DNA from 4 places in the Neobacillus sp. NPDC093182 genome. Region 3 is predicted to be linked to each of the others. Evidence: riboswitches for the same ligand, from Rfam matches in the RefSeq annotation. Region 3 holds a riboswitch; each other region holds the start of a gene.
The links. Region 3 has a riboswitch for cyclic di-AMP ahead of ACIQAA_RS28805 (sporulation protein). Riboswitches for the same ligand answer to the same signal wherever they lie in the genome.
Positions count from the first base shown of each region.

Region 1 (4,253 bases), on a different contig from region 3:
GAATATCATTCCAGAACTCGGGGTACATAAAACCATTATTCAAGTGTGTCGCAAAAATATGCTGGTTAATTTGAAGAATATGAGAAACATCTACTTCAATCAGGCTGCCTCTCTGAAGCTCATCTTTAATGCATAGGTATGGTAAAAACCCTATGCCATGTCCACTTAGAATAATAGATTTTGCTACTTCAAGATGGTCGACTAAAAATTCTATGCGAGGATTAACATTGGCCATTTCAAATAATTTATGAATCCGATTCCAGTCAAAAGCGCCGCATTCAAAAAATACCATGGGTTCACTAGCTAGCTGCTTAACAGTTAAATTCTCTTGAAATTGAAAGTCATGGCCAGGATAAACGACCAAACGGACAGAATTATTTAGAAGCTCATGCTTTTGTATTCCACGATGGGTAACATCCTTCATAAAGGCGATATCGACCTGCTTCTGAAGAAGTTTATCGAGCAATACATCGTTTGTCGCCGAATAAAATTTAAAACGTAATTGAGGATTTGCTTTCTTCAAGAAAGGAAGGGCAAAAGGAATAAAGTATTGAGAAGTAATAATATTAGCCCCAATGATAATTTCTTCAGGATTATCTTCCTTCTTCAATCGTTTCTTCCCTTGATCATAGGTACGAATAATTTGCTCTGCATATGGGATAAAAGCTTTTCCTTCCTCAGATAATGTCAAACTTCTTCCCTTACGCAAAAACAAATCAATGCCAAGATCACGTTCTAACGTTTTAATTCTCGCTGTAACGGTTGGCTGTGATAAATACAGTGCTTCAGCAGCTTTATGAATACCCTCCAGGTGGACTACATACATAAATGCTTCAAGATGATCAATATTCAATTCCCTCGACCCCTTTCCAGTTTTAATCAATAAAAAAGGCTCCTTTATGCGGAATGCGTAAAGGAGCCTTTGGATGTCCAATCGGCAAATTAACATTATTGATGAATTTTCTAAATTTTACTCCAATTAATCCAATAAGTAAAGTAAGAAAGGAACCACTTTTTAAATAAATTCCCATAAAATCCGTTTTAGATTAATTATATTTTTTGTCAAAGTCAAACTCTACATCCTCAAGTTTAACCATTTTCGTTTTCTTAATCAGTTTATAGCCAAAATATAAACTAAGGAAAAACGGAATGCCTAAGTATGCCGCTACTACACCGCCCCAATCTATCTGGTCGGCAAGAAAAGCTTGGAAATTTTGAGCTAATATAACGATAATTCCACAAGCGATGGCGAAGATTGGCCCAATTGGAAACCATTTTGCCTTATAGGGTAACATGTCTAGCGAATGCCCTTGAGCGATAAGGGCTTTTCGGAATCGATAATGACTGATGGAAATACCGAGCCAGAAGATAAATCCAGTTATACTGATCGCGTTCATTAACCAAATATAGACCATACCATCACCGAAAAATGAAGCCAAAAAGGCAAGCGCACCTATAGCACAGGTTAGAATAATACCTGCAACGGGAACTCCACGGTTGTTAAGTTGTCCAAAAATCTTCGGCGCTTGTCCCGTCTTCGCCATCGAATACAACATGCGTGTTGAAGCATATAGACTAGAATTACCAGCTGATAATAAAGCAGTTAAAATAACAGCATTCATGAGTGAAGCAGCAAAGGCAATCCCAGCCTTTTCAAAAATAAGGGTAAATGGACTTACCATCACATTATCATTTTGTAAATTCGGATTATTATAAGGAATAAGAAGCCCGATGACAGCAATCGCCAAAATATAAAAAATTAGGATTCTCCAGAAAACATTTTTAATCGCTTTTGGTACATTTTTTGCAGGATCCTTACTTTCACCTGCCGTAACCCCCACGATTTCGGTACCTTGGAAAGAAAAACCTGCTGCAATAAAAACAATAAAAACACTTAAAATACCGCCTGAAAAAGGAGCTTTATCCACTGTAAAGTTTTTAAACCCTACTGCTTCTCCTCCCATAATGCCGAAAATCATTAGCAAGCCAACAATAATAAATAGTACGATCGCTGATACCTTAATTAAGGATAGCCAATATTCCCCTTCCCCATAACCCTTAACAGATAAATAGTTTAATAGAAAAATAAGCGCCAAAAATGATGCACTCCATACCCAAGAAGGACTATCCGGAAACCAAAATTTCATGATCATGGTTGAGGCGGCTAATTCAGCAGCAATGGTCATCGCCCAGCTAAACCAGTAGGTCCATCCAATCGCAAAACCAAATGCTGGATCCACAAATTTCGTTCCATACGTGCTAAAGGAACCGCTTACGGGCATAAAAGCAGCCATTTCTCCTAAACTAGTCATGATAAAAAAGACCATTGCGCCCACTATTGCATATGCTAGCAATGCTCCCCCGGGGCCGGCTGTGCTGATGGCTGCGCCGCTGCTAAGGAACAGTCCAGTACCAATCGCTCCTCCGATTGAAATCATTGTTAAATGCCTGGATTTTAACTCGCGTTTTAATGTCTGTTCACTTTGTTGACCTACAGTTTGCTGGAATTTTTCAATTTCGCGCTCTGGTAACATTTACTTCAGCCCTTTCATTTTTTAATAGAAAACGGTTACAAACAGATGAATGCTTTTTCTTTTTAAAAAGTAATATCCCCCTCGTGGAAAATCTATTAAAGGAACAAAAAAGTGTCTACAAGTCATGGTAAATAGACTTGTAGACACTTCTTATAACGTGTCACAAGTTCCACCTTCCTTCTCATAAACGCTTACGAGGTTAGCTGTCGGATTCGGGCCTCCTGAGTAGCCCTACCTTAAAAAGGATTCACCCCTTGGATTGATTAAATCCATATGGTTCCCCCGTGCCTAAACGGTTTCAGCGATTTAGAAATTTGAAACTATTTTCATTATTATAATAGTTACTATCTTAAGAAAAGTAAAATGTTTTTTTGCAAAAATATAAAAATAACCTAAACTCCCCAAAAACACTGTAAATACTTCTAAAAATCAGAAAATTTTGTATAATATTTTATTTAACTACATCAAAATCATTATAGTAGATCACTTCACTGAGAAATTTACACCCTTTTATACTCTGGTAAGTAGCTCTTGCTTCCTCTTGATTATCGAACTCAAACATTTGAATACTCTTTTCCGAATATACGGTAATAACCCACATCAACATCCCTCACTTTAATTTTTTAAATGTTTAAACTGAACCTTCTGATTATTTCTGATAAATCAATTCAGTTTCTTATTTACCGATATTCACTATTGGCAACATAAAATAGTTTTATATCTTGTTCTTCTTTAATGCAATTATTGTGCCAACCAGATTTCCATAGAATATATACATTTACCTATTTCTATAAGTGGAATTACTGCAAAGTTTTTTTGCTCTATGCCAAATTATTTTGCATAATAATATAAAAACATCTTTCTTTTTGCCAATTTCGGGAAATATACAGGAAATCAGGGACAAATGGAGAATTATTGATTTTATATAAATCGTTAGGAGTCTTATAAAGATGGATAAAATCGCTATTATTTCAGACATTCACGGAAATATCCCTGCACTAGAATCGGTGCTTGAGGATATCGATGCTAGACACATTAAAAGAATTATTTGTTTAGGTGATTTAGTCGGTAAAGGACCACAATCAAGCATAGCAATACAAATGATCCAAAAGCATTGTGAAATGGTGGTTCGAGGCAATTGGGATGATTTCTTTCCTAAACCCCAAGAGTCTAACACAATCAAATGGCATCAAAACCAATTAACGGAAATACAAATGAATGATTTAGAAGAACTGCCGTTTTCAATAGAATTTATCATGAGCGGAAAACTAGTTAGAATGTTCCATGCTTCACCTCGGAGTGTGTATGAAAGAATCCAGCCCTGGGACTCTGTTGAACGTCGTTTAAGTATGTTCGAAAACACCGAACACACAGAAAATATAGCAGGTAAAAGAGAGCCTGATGTTGTTTGTTATGGAGATATTCATAATGCCTACCAGCAAAATATTAAAGGTAAGACATTGTGTAACGTGGGCAGTGTAGGAAATCCGCTTGATCTCACTCAAGCCTCCTATGCCATTCTTGAAGGAGAATATAACCAAAGAGAAAATGGAGTATTTTCAATACAGCTTGTTCGAGTTCCATACGATATCGAATCATCCATACAAATAGCGAAAGAGATGGAAATGCCTGAGCTTGAGGAATATATTCAAGAATTAACAACAGCAAAATATCGGGGATTAAAAAAGTGAGCAGAAAACAAGTACCTCTATCATGAGA
Region 1 covers NZ_JBIVOI010000017.1:23,147-27,399, forward strand. The annotation lists gene ACIQAA_RS25630 (LysR family transcriptional regulator) at 1-853, opposite strand, end outside; gene ACIQAA_RS25635 (amino acid permease) at 1,047-2,534, opposite strand; cyclic di-AMP (ydaO/yuaA leader) riboswitch at 2,708-2,848, opposite strand; gene ACIQAA_RS25640 (metallophosphoesterase family protein) at 3,485-4,225, shown strand.
Region 1: another riboswitch for cyclic di-AMP. It lies ahead of ACIQAA_RS25635 (amino acid permease); the one in region 3 lies ahead of ACIQAA_RS28805 (sporulation protein).

Region 2 (4,253 bases), on a different contig from region 3:
TGGATTCTTGGATGATGTTTTCTCCCTCTTTAAAATATTTACTAAAGATAGAATAGGCTTGGTCCCGATTATTAAATCTATAATTCTTTGATTCCATATTTGCTAAATTCGTTATAACGAGAGAGTTTGAATCTTTTAGTAATATTCTATATGTCTGTCGGTTGGCGCTGTTTAGAGGCTTCACCGTTAAATTAGGAAATTTCTTTAAAAAGTAGTATAGATCTTGTGGTGATCCATAAAGATTTGTATCGGGAAGATAACATTTTACCCCGATGGAACCTGCCAATTTCTTATGAATACTCCATCGATTAAGAAAGAAATCATTAAAAACCACATTGCCGATAATCGATTTGAAATGTTGAATCCATGCAGTGCTTACGGAAGATGTCATCACAAAAATAGAGGCTGGATATGGGTAAGTTCCTTCTTCCCATTGTTTTGTCCGAGGATTATAAAGATAGCCTTTAACTTGATGGTTAACTTTATCAACATGGTCAAGAGAAAAGACTAGGATGGCACCCTTAATTTCACGATAAAGTAACACATAATCACGAAGATGATCGAGATATTTCTTAATCGAGCTTTGATAATAACCTGCAAGTAAACCGATAAAGGGTCCAATTTGTAGTTCGTTGCCATTCTGCTTGATTTCAAGGCTGCAATGCTGTGGTATATTCAGCATGTCCAAAATATCTTCAGATAGGCTTGCCCCATTTAGTGGCAGTTCATCAGAGATGTCAACAATAGATTGATAGGTGTTTGCTCCAAATCTGATTTTTCTAGCCGTAATTTGAGTAATTCCCATTGATTCTGCTAACTTGGGATGTAACGTTAAAATCCCTCTGTTAGAGGTGTTTCTTGATAGCAGAATAACATTTTCCATTTTAATTCCCCCCAACCATAATATTGGATAAGTTATTATATGTACAATAACGAAGAGTGTCTTAAAAATGGGGGGGATTCTTACAAATTGGACAAGTGTACCATTGTTATCTTGAAATATGTTTGGAGGCTTATTCGTCTTGTTTATGATTGTTTTTATCTTCGTTTTCTTCAACAGGGTGACCGTATAGCTCATTGATTTCATTAGCTAATTCATCTAAAAATTCATCTGATAAAAGCGGCTTTTTCTTTTTAGACATATATAATTCTCCAATCTTTATTTTTTTATAAAATTTTCATTTACATTTAAGAAACACAGGAGTATGATAATCACAGTTTCATATTTCTAAATCGCTGAGACCAGAATTGGTGCGGGGGACCCATTCAATGGATAGTATATCCAAGGGGTGAATCCTTTAAAAGGTAGGGCTACTCAAGGCCCGAATCCGACAGCTAACCTCGTAAGCGTTAATGAGAAGGAAGGTGGAGCTTGTGAGACAAGTTTATTAATGTCTGCAGGTCTATTTAACTTTGACTTGCAGGCATTTTTTTGTGCTTTTTTAGGGTGAATTAACAACTAATAACTTTATAGAAAATTCGGTGGTGCAGACAATGGTTTCTTCGGTCAAAAGATTATTAATTGGCAGACCTTTAAAGTCAACAGAATTAGGGGAACAAAAGCTCAATAAAACAAAAGCGCTGGCAATTCTTTCGTCAGACGCATTATCGTCGGTAGCTTACGGACCGGAACAAATACTGATAGTGCTCGTAACCATTAGTGCTGCGGCCTTTTGGTACTCCATTCCGATTGCAATCGGTGTATTAGTTTTATTAGTTGCCTTAATTTTATCCTATCGACAAATAATTTTTGCCTACCCGCATGGCGGAGGAGCCTATGTAGTTTCAAAGGAAAATTTGGGTGTGAATTATGGGCTGATATCGGGAGGTTCACTCCTTGTTGACTATATTTTAACGGTGGCAGTTAGTGTGTCAGCCGGAACAGATGCCATAACATCAGCCTTTCCTGCATTTCATGACCATAATGTGGGTATTGCGATTATTTTTGTCATCTTGATCACTACTTTAAACTTAAGAGGTGTAACGGAGTCTGCTTCTATTTTAGCATATCCTGTATATTTATTCGTGCTCGCTTTATTTATTTTAATTGGCGTGGGAATATTTAATATTCTAACGGGGCAGGTTCCAGCAGAATTGCATACACCAGTTGGAACTCCTATTGCAGGGATATCTTTATTTTTGCTCTTAAGGGCATTTGCTTCAGGCAGTTCAGCTCTTACTGGAGTTGAGGCGATATCGAATGCGATTCCGAACTTTAAAGATCCAGCTCCAAATAACGCTGCTAAAACTTTGGCTGCAATGGGAGGATTACTGGCGATATTATTTTCGGGAATTGTATTGTTAGCCTATTACTATGGGATTACTCCGAATGAAAAGGTTACAGTCGTTTCCCAAATTGCGGAGCAAACATTTGGACGAAACTTTATGTATTTCTTTATACAAGGCACAACCGCATTAATCTTAATTCTTGCTGCAAATACAGGATATACAGCTTTTCCACTGCTGGCAGTCAATCTTGCAAATGATAAGTTTATTCCAAGAATGTTTAAGATTAGAGGTGACCGATTAGGGTATTCTAATGGAATTATTACATTAGGTTTAGCTTCGATCTTGCTAATTATCTTTTTCAAAGGACAAACGGAGCACTTAATTCCACTTTATGCGGTTGGGGTCTTTATTCCGTTTACCTTATCCCAAACGGGGATGATGTTAAAATGGCTTCGTGAAAAGCCACAGGGCTGGATGTCTAAGCTTATCATTAATACGATGGGTGCTGTTATCTGCTTTGTCGTAACGATTATGTTCTTTTTAACTAAGTTTGCACAGGTATGGCCTGTCTTAGTGTTCTTACCAGTGATTGTGTTTGTCTTTTACCGAATTAGAAAGCATTATGAAGCAGTGGGAGAGCAGCTCAGATTAAATTGTGACGAACCTGCAGTGCCAATAGAGGGGAATGTGATTATTGTTCCTGTAGCTGGTATTACGCAAGTGGTAGAAAACTCACTTAATTATGCAAAATCCTTAGGTGCGGATCAAGTACTCGCAGTCTATGTTTCCTTTGAAAGGGACGATGAAAAGAAATTTGAAGAAAAATGGAATAAGTGGCAGCCTGATATTAGACTCGTAACCCTTCACTCACATTACCGGAGTATCATTCAACCTTTAACTAAATTTGTTGATACGGTGCAGCACAAAGCAAGTGAAGCAAACTACAGGGTAACTGTCATCATTCCACAGTTCATACCGAAAAAGGGCTGGCACAATATTCTGCACAACCAATCCAGCTTATTAATAAAAGCATACCTGTTATATAAACGAAACGTAATTATTACCACAGTTCCATACCATCTAAAAAAATAATTAAAAGAGCAGACTCCATTTTGGGAGCTGCTCAATTTTCGTTTTCAGGATTCGTGAAGATACATCCGGGAACCTCAAAGGTTAGACCATTCGCGGTTAAAGTGATCGAACAGATCGCAGTACCAATGATTGTTTCATGCAGAAAATGTATGTTTGATAGAACGGCATTGTCATGAAAGTTGACTCCAGAGGCTTGTCCTTCGGCTGTTAATATCATACCGGTACCGCCGCCGGATACGGATTCATATGTTGGCAAACCGGGTGCTGCGGATTTAAAAACAAAGCTATTGTTTTGATTAATATCGTCACCATAAAGAATGGAAATAAAACAGTTATTGGCTGTACAATCAACATCACATATTCGTGCAGATACCGTAATTATGCCGCTAGAAGGGAACCGATTGATTAAGGTTTCGACGGGTACGGCGGTTGCCGATACTTTTGCACGACAGTTACAACTTTCCATAAAACACCTCTCATTCACAATATTACTTATATATATGAAACAGCTTGTCTTTTGGATTGGACAAGAAGTGGAGTAAAATGGAAATAAACAAATAATATTAATTATTAGGGAACACTTTTTTGTGCTGCGGTTTGATTGGAAGTACCATAGTATGGGAAAATATGGAGAGGTGATAAAAAATGTTGAAATTTGATTTACATACACATCATGATCGGTGTGGGCATGCAAGGGGAGGCATTCGAGAATATATCGAAGCCGGTATAAAAAAGGGGTTAAATATTATCGGGATTTCTGACCATACCCCTTATTTTTCAAGTAAAGAAGACCATCCGTTTCCTCACATAACCATGGCAGCAAGCCAATTTCCTGAATATGTAGAGGAGGTCTTGAAGTTAAAACAAGAGTATTCTGGGAAAATTGAAGTACTATTAGGAATTGAGGCTGATTTCTTTCCTGAATATGTAGA
Region 2 covers NZ_JBIVOI010000029.1:3,025-7,277, forward strand. The annotation lists gene ACIQAA_RS31285 (YheC/YheD family protein) at 1-883, opposite strand, end outside; gene ACIQAA_RS31290 (bacitracin ABC transporter ATP-binding protein) at 1,014-1,142, opposite strand; cyclic di-AMP (ydaO/yuaA leader) riboswitch at 1,225-1,365, shown strand; gene ACIQAA_RS31295 (APC family permease) at 1,495-3,321, shown strand; gene ACIQAA_RS31300 (hypothetical protein) at 3,353-3,787, opposite strand; gene ACIQAA_RS31305 (histidinol-phosphatase) at 3,970-4,253, shown strand, end outside.
Region 2: another riboswitch for cyclic di-AMP. It lies ahead of ACIQAA_RS31295 (APC family permease); the one in region 3 lies ahead of ACIQAA_RS28805 (sporulation protein).

Region 3 (4,253 bases):
ACTTCCTTACGAAGAACACTTCGTATTTCCTCTTTTACTTCATTTAAGAATGTTTGTTTATATTGGTCCATCGCATCGAAAAATTGATCGGCATTCTTAATGGCAAGATCTTCATTCGAAACGGGGGGTACTTCTTGAGGCAAGATTGCCAGGGTTGAGGCTGGAGGTTCGGATATCTCTTCTTCTTCATCTTCTACAAATTCGCTGCCATTTTGCAATGTTTGTAAAATCATTGCGGTACTCAGTTTGTTTTCATACATATACTTAATTTCTAATAGTAAATCAATTTCTACCTGTGAATATATTCTGGCTCCTTGTTTTGTACGTGGAATTTCAAGGTATTCCTCTAGTTCCTCTTCCCATTTCTTCAATGTAGCAGGTTTAACATTTATTTTTTTGGAAACTTCCTTTAATGTGAAAGTTCTCATAAGTGTTCAAATCCCTTCTATCTAATTTACGGTAAAACAGCTATTGATAGTAAATTCTCTATGAAGCCCCCCATTTTCCTGCAGGGTGACAAAAGCTATCAAAACAAGACGTATAACACGAAATACCAACAAATTCATGCAAAAAAAGCTGTGCGCAATGCACAGCTTTTGTTTACTCAACAATCCCTAGAGTTCTTAATCCGTTATAAATTCCTGAATTATTTACGGTTGTCGTTTTATGTTTAGCATATTGAAAGAGGTCAGGATGACCATTTCCCATAGCAAAACCTTCACCAACACTCATCAGCATTTCTTTATCATTTAAGCCGTCTCCAAACGCTATAGCATTTTCCTTTGACAGGCCGAGATGGTTGAGTATGTATTGAATCGCAATCCCTTTATTGACCTTGTCTCTAATTACATCATAACAATGAAGCATTCCATCAAGGTTTACTTGGGATAAGTGGATTTGGTCCTCGATCTTATATAAAACAGTATCCTTTGGTTCTAAGTTGATTAAAGTCATTCCCAGAATCTCATAATCATTGGACGGTAAATAAGGTTTGTTTTTATGTAAGTGGAACTTCACAATAAATTCTTTCACACAATCTGCTTCTAAGTCAGTGAATATATTTTCATCTTTCGTATACAAAACAATTTCATGCTGGTTTTTTTTCGCTATGTCGATGAATTGTTTAACACTTTCCTTTTTCATTGGTTCCTGGAAGAGGTCCTTACCTTGATAAATGGCAAAAGCACCATTATATCCGACAAGCGAGTTTACCTTTAACTCATCTGCAAGATCTCTGATTTCGTGTAATGGTCTCCCAGTTGCTAAAAAAACCTCTATTCCTTTCTGTTGAACCTGCCGAATTGCTTTTACTGTAGTTTGATCAATGGAATCATCGGGCTTGATGATGGTTCCATCAATATCTAAAAATAAAACTTTATACTCAAACATTGAACGGCTCCTTTTATTAAGTATGTTTTCTTAGTTTAACATTAATAACGTGTAGATTAAATATTCTGGGAATAATAGTCGTGATAAGATCGGCAAAAAAGGGGGTTTGTTTTATGTTAAGAGTTGTAATCGTCATTCTGTTGTTAATTAGCCTTCCAGGGGATGCGCTTGCACAGCAGAAGGTTCCAATATTAATTTACCATTCAATTGATGAATACAATGGCAAAGGCTCTAAGGAGTTATTTGTTACACCAGAGAATTTCGAAAAACAGATGGTTTACTTGAAAAATAACGGATATACATTATTAACATTTGAACGCTGGACTGATATAAGTAAAGTGAACAAACCTATTTTTATTACACTTGATGATGGTTATAAAAATAATCAAAATGCGTTTGAGATTCTTCAAAAACTTAGGGATGATAAATTTAAACCGACAGCAACCTTTTTTGTTATTTCTGATTTTATCGGATATTCGAACCGATTATCTCAAACTGATTTAAAAATGATGGCTGAGTCCGGATTGATTTCTGTTCAGTCCCACACAGCTACTCATCCAGATTTGACAAAATTAGAGAATCTTCAATACGAATTAAAAGGCTCGAAGGAAAAAATTGAAAAAATGACAGGAAAACCAGTTATAGCTCTTGCTTATCCTTATGGAAACTTCAATGAACGCGTTGGTTTAGAAGTGAAAAAATATTATACATTTGGTTTGACTACTACACCAGCACTCTATACTAAAAAAGGGCTAAAAAACGAACTCTTATTTTTACCAAGAATTTATATAAAGTATTCCACTAACCTTGATGAATTCGCTGAATTAATTAACAGATAGGAGCTTTTAAAGTTAAACTATGCTACAAGATATCGATGATTCATGAGCAATCAATAGAAAAGTCTTTGTTTTTATTTAAATTTGGAGTTTAAACGGTTAATTTAAGTAAATATCACTCTTTACAACGATTCTAGTTGGGGATAAAATAAGCCTCATAATCATCATGAATTTAATATTCGGCCAAAACCCAGCAACTTGGTTGGGTACGGAGGAACCAATTAATTGGGGTTAATTCTACAATGTAGAAAGGATGAGAACGATCTTTCGCCATCCTACCCGTCAGCTAACTTCGTCGGCTAAAGCGAAGGAGGTCATGGACCGCCAAGTACAGGGGCTTTTTTGTTTTTAAACATATTAAGCATCTTGATTACTATTGCTGGTCTTTTATTATGCCTATTTTAGGGAACAGGTGGAGAAAATGACATTAAAAGATTATTTAACAAAATTAAAAATTGGTTTGCCCAAAACGAATGTCCATTTGGATAAGCAAGTTTATGAAGCAGGAAGTGTCATAAATGGTACCATTGAGATAACAGGCGGCCTATTAAAAAATAAAATTAAGAGATATGATATCGATCTAGTAGGGATTGATTCACAGGCATTTGTAGAAGAAACTTTAAATAGTCATTCCGTTTTCTGTTCTCTTGAATGTAGTCCAAACCAAACTGGAAAGATTACCTTTTTACTCGATGTTCCAGATGAAATTCAACATAATCAAAATACCTTTCAGTATTCCTTAATGATCAATATTGATTTGGGAAATGCAAATAATATTACACAAAGTGTCCCTATCATGATTAATGCCGTTTCATAATGTGTGTCTATTAACCTAGTTATTTATGTAAATCGGAAAAATTTCCTATTAATTGATATAGCTTTGTAAACTACTAGAAATTATTATGAAACCAATCACCAGTATAATAAAGTTATCTTGAGACTTTATTAGGGCGGGTGCAGTAATGGAAGAAACAATGGTAAAATCTTATTTACAGAAATCACTAGAAGAGTGGAAGGATGACATTTCAGTAGTCCTTACAGAAATAGATAAAGAATATGAAGAAGTGGCACAAGAGTTAAAGGTATACTCTTATAAATACGGGATTACCAAGCAAGTCATCCAATCAACAGTGAACGAGGAAATTATTGAAAGTATACGGCAAAGGTATCATAAACCGTTTGAGGAAAGTTATAATCAATTAAAGGAATATATAAAAGACTTAGAAGAGAAGCAGCGCGTTTTTCACATGTTTGTTCAAAAAATTGATGAAGTAAATCGCAAGGAATCGTCAAAGAATACAAATTTATAAATAGTAATATAGTCTGGTCCATATGGATCAGGCTTTTTTTATCATTAATTGAGAATCGTCGGCAAGTGAAAAGAATTTTGCATATAATAATTAGCAGGATTTTATCGAGAGGTGCTGAAGTATGATTACTGCAAGGATCGGAAGCAAGTGGTATCGTCTGCCGGAAAATCTAGAGGATTATTTTAATAAGTTTCGGTCTGGGATCATCGGCATTGATCAAGAATTTGACTCACCGTATGGAAAGAAACCGATTATTTATGCAGATTGGACAGCAAGTGGAAGATTATTTCGACCCATTGAACAAAAAATCTCGGAGGTATTTGGCCCGTTTATGGCGAATACGCATACGGAATCCAACATTACCAGTCTAATGATGACCGGAATTTATAATCAATCAAGAAGGATTATTAAGGAACATATAAATGCTGATGAGAATGACGCCCTCATTCTTGACGGTTTTGGAATGACGTCGGTAATGAATAAACTACAGAGATTATTGGGTATTAGAGTACCAGAGCAATGGAAAGACAAAATAAAGCTTTCTGAGAGGGATAGACCAGTGGTTTTTCTCACTCATATGGAGCACCATTCCAACCACACTTCATGGCTGGAGACCTTAGCAGACGTTGAGATGATCAGACCGGACTCGAAAGGAAATGTAGATATTAATCATCTTGAGCAGCTTCTGTCCCAATATCGGGATAGAGCTGTCAAAATA
Region 3 covers NZ_JBIVOI010000022.1:41,457-45,709, reverse strand. The annotation lists gene ACIQAA_RS28820 (MerR family transcriptional regulator) at 1-428, opposite strand, end outside; gene ACIQAA_RS28815 (HAD family hydrolase) at 601-1,389, opposite strand; gene ACIQAA_RS28810 (polysaccharide deacetylase family protein) at 1,503-2,228, shown strand; cyclic di-AMP (ydaO/yuaA leader) riboswitch at 2,397-2,541, shown strand; gene ACIQAA_RS28805 (sporulation protein) at 2,647-3,042, shown strand; gene ACIQAA_RS28800 (hypothetical protein) at 3,188-3,535, shown strand; gene ACIQAA_RS28795 (aminotransferase class V-fold PLP-dependent enzyme) at 3,657-4,253, shown strand, end outside.

Region 4 (4,253 bases), on a different contig from region 3:
AATAAGCTAGATTGATTATGGAGAATATTGTGCCAGCCTTTCTTAGGAATAAATTGTGGGATCACAACGGTAACCTTATAATTATTTTCACTTGCTTTATGTTCCACTGTATCGACAAATTTAGTTAAAGGCGTAATAATGCTTCTGTAATGAGAATGCAATGTCACCAGTCTTACATCAGGCTGCCACTTATTCCATTTTTCTTCAAACTTATGCTCGTCGTCCCTTTCGAATGCGACATAAACGGCAATAATTTGATCTGGTTTAAGCGATTTGGCATAGTTAATTGAATTTTCTACCACATGAGTAATTCCAGCCACTGGCACAATGATCACATTTCCATCAATCGGTACAGCAGGCTCACAAGTGGTAATCCTCAACTGATCACCAAGGGTATCATAATGTTTTTTAATTCGGTGGAAAACAAAAATAATTATAGGCAGAAAAACTAAGATTGACCAGACCTGATTAAATTTAGTTAAAAAGAACATTATTGTGACGATAAGGCTAATTAATGCACCAGTTGTATTAATAATAAATTTTGGGACCCATCCCTCTGGTTTTTCACGAAGCCATTTAACCATCATACCTGTTTGAGACAATGTGAATGGAATAAACACTCCAACTGCGTAAAGTGGAATAAGATGTTCAGTTTCTGCGTGAAAGGCAAGGATTAAAAGGATTGAAGCTGCCCCAAGGATAATAATGCCATTTGAATATCCTAATCGGTCCCCTCTAATAAGAAACATCCTTGGAATAAATTTATCTTTCGCAAGATTAACCGCCAATAATGGGAATGCAGAATATCCAGTGTTGGCAGCAAGGATTAATATTAAAGCAGTAGTTCCTTGGACAAAGTAATACATAAAATTCCGTCCAAAGATTTCCTCTGCAATTTGCGAAACAACGGTCACCTCTCCTCTTGGAGCAGTTCCGTAAAAGTAGGCTAAAGTTACAATTCCTGAAAACAAGATAGCAAGCAAGATTCCCATCAAGATTAAGGTTTTTGCAGCATTGTTAGGTGCAGGATCTTTGAAGTTAGGGATTGCATTAGATATAGCTTCAACTCCTGTTAAGGCAGAACTCCCCGAAGCAAATGCCCTTAAAAGAATAAACAAACTGATCCCTGCTACTTGTGTCCCGATAGGGGTGTGTAATTCAGGTGCAACTCCTCCTGTTACAATGTTAAAAAGACCGACACCAATTAATATGAACAATGCTAAAACAAATAAGTACACTGGGTAGGCTAATATAGAAGCAGACTCCGTTACTCCTCTTAAATTCAACAATGTGAGAAGAATAACAAATACAATGGCAATTTCAACATTATAGTCATGTAATTTAGGAAAAGCAGATGTGATAGCATCCGTACCTGCAGATACACTTACAGCAACAGTTAAAATATAATCTACCAAAAGAGAGCCACCAGCAATTAAACCTGGATTTACCCCTAAATTATTTTTCGAAACAACATAGGCACCTCCTCCATGAGGATAAGCAAATATGATTTGCCGATAGGACAGTATGAGAGCTGTTAAAAGAATTAACACACCCACTGCAATAGGAATGGAGTACCAAAATGCTGCTGTTCCTATTGTTACCAACACGATTAATATTTGTTCAGGACCATACGCTACTGATGATAGTGCATCGGAAGAAAGTATAGCCAGTGCTTTGGTTTTATTGATTTTTTGTTCCCCTAATTCATGTGATTTCAAGGGTCTTCCAATTAATAATCTTTTTATTGATGAAAACATCAAAATTCACCGCCAGGTTTTGAAATGAATAAGTTATGTAATATGTTGCCCAATAAACAATTTTTTTCAAAGTTGAAATAAAAAAAGTGTCTACAAGTCATAGTTAATAGACCTGTAGACACATCATTTTACTTGCATCACAAGCTCCACCTTCCTTCTCATTAACGCTTACGAGGTTAGCTGTCGGATTCGGACCTTTGAGTAGCCCTACCTAAAAAGGATTCACCCCTAGGATTGAGAAATTATCCAGGATAATGTTTCCCCCGTACCATATGGTTTCAGCGATTTAAGAACTTTGAAACTGTGATTATATTACTCCTGTATTTACCAAAAGTAAATAAATTTTTTTGAAAAAGATTAAAAAAACATGAATACAGAAAACGTAATTTTAAACGATTTGCCCAGTTCGAAGGAGGAATTAATATGTTAAAAGAAAATAAACCTTTATTATCTGATGAATTTTTAGATGAATTAGCTAATGAAATTAACCAGCTATATGGAAAACATATAAATGAACAAAATACAGAAGCAATAAATAACGATTAAGACTTCATGGACCGCATTGTTCTTGCGGTCTTTTTATATGCAGGCGAAAATTAAAAAGACACCCATTCGGTGGATGTCTTGATTACCTTTCATTTCACCTAATATTTGCAAACTCATTAATATTATCTCGATGTCCTAGTACAACTAATTTATCCCCTTCTTGAAGAATCTGATCAGGAGATGGGGAAATGATTATATTTTCATTATTAACAATCGCAATAGCAGTCAAATTATATTTTGCTCGCAAATCTAGATCTCGTAAATTTTTTCTTGTTATTCCTGAAGGAATCATTATTTCTTCAATATTATATTCTCTTGAAAGTTCTATATAATTCAACACGTTAGGTGAGAGGAGCTGGTGTGCAACCCGTTCTCCCATATCCCTTTCTGGATGTATTACCCAATCTGCTCCAACTTTTGTTAATACTTGTCCGTGACGTTTGTTAAGAGCTTTTGCAATTACTTTTTGTACCCCAATTTCTTTTAAGAGGAGAACCGTTAGGATACTAGCTTGCATGTCATCACCAATTGCTACGATTACATAATCAAAATTTCGAATTCCAACTGATTTAAGTGATTCCTCTTCAGTAGAATCAAGTACAACAGCGTGTGTAAGCGATAATTTGCTATCTTCTATACGTTCTTCATCTAAATCAATCCCCATGACTTCTTGCCCTGCTTCGAATAACTTTGATGCAATACTTGTTCCAAATCTACCTAGTCCAATAACAGCATAACTGAGCTTTGCCATAGTTTATTAGTCACCCCAAAAGAATCTTAATTATTGATTAAACCCTAGCCAATTAATATTTTTTCTTCTGCATATCTAACCTTTGCTTCTTTTCGAGTATTTAAAAGAGCGAAAGCCATTGTTAAAGGTCCAAGCCTACCAATAAACATCATAATCGTAATCAAAAATCTCCCTATAGGCGAAAGTTCTGGCGAAAAATTTGCAGACAAACCTACTGTGCCAAAGGCGGAAATCGTTTCAAATAATATTTTGCTCATATCAGCTTTCTCGGTAAAAGTTAATAAAAAGAAAATGAGGAAAATAAAAGTCATTGCCGTCACAACAATTGATAATGATTTATTTACCAATCCCCACGAGATTCTACGTTTAAAAATATTCACATCATCCCGGTTCGTTACTACTGTCCAAAAAGCTAAAATAATAATGGCAAAGGTCGTTACTTTAATTCCACCACCGGTAGATCCTGATGATGCACCAATAAACATTAGAGCCATCATGAAGACAAGGGAAGATAAGTTCAAAGCACCAATATCAATGGTATTAAAACCGGCAGTCCTTGTTACAACTCCTTGAAAGTAGGATGCCCATAGCTTATCCCCCAACTCCAACTTTCCAATAGTCGAAGGATTATCGTATTCTGAGACCAAAATGATTAAAGGTCCTATAATGTTAAGTATTAGTGTCATAAGCAATACGACTTTAGAATGAAGGGATAATTTGCGTAAGGATTTTTTATGAAAAAGATCGAGAATTACTGTAAAACCTATACCCCCAGTGATGAAAAGAAGGGTAACCATTATATTAACTGTCGGATCACCTACCCATTTGCTTAGGTTGTCAGGTTCAAGTCCGAACCCAGCATTATTAAAGGCTGAAATAGAGTGGAATATACCATAGTAAATTGCTTTCTCCAAGGGCATTTCAAATGACCAACGAATGGCTAGAGTAGTAGCACCAATTAGTTCTACAATAAAAGTAATGAGGATAATCCTCTTTACAAGGGTCACTACTCCAGCAAGTGAAAATACATTTAATGAATCTTGCAATAATAAACGTTCCTTCAGACCAATCTTTTTACCTAAGATAATAAACATGAATATACCTGTGGTCATAAAACCCCAACCACCGATCTGAATCAAACAAAGAAGAACAATTTCACCAAATAAGGTAAAGGTTGTTCCAGTATCCACAACTGCCAA
Region 4 covers NZ_JBIVOI010000019.1:65,384-69,636, forward strand. The annotation lists gene ACIQAA_RS27080 (APC family permease) at 1-1,757, opposite strand, end outside; cyclic di-AMP (ydaO/yuaA leader) riboswitch at 1,908-2,051, opposite strand; gene ACIQAA_RS27085 (bacitracin ABC transporter ATP-binding protein) at 2,181-2,303, shown strand; gene ACIQAA_RS27090 (potassium channel family protein) at 2,398-3,054, opposite strand; gene ACIQAA_RS27095 (TrkH family potassium uptake protein) at 3,099-4,253, opposite strand, start outside.
Region 4: another riboswitch for cyclic di-AMP. It lies ahead of ACIQAA_RS27080 (APC family permease); the one in region 3 lies ahead of ACIQAA_RS28805 (sporulation protein).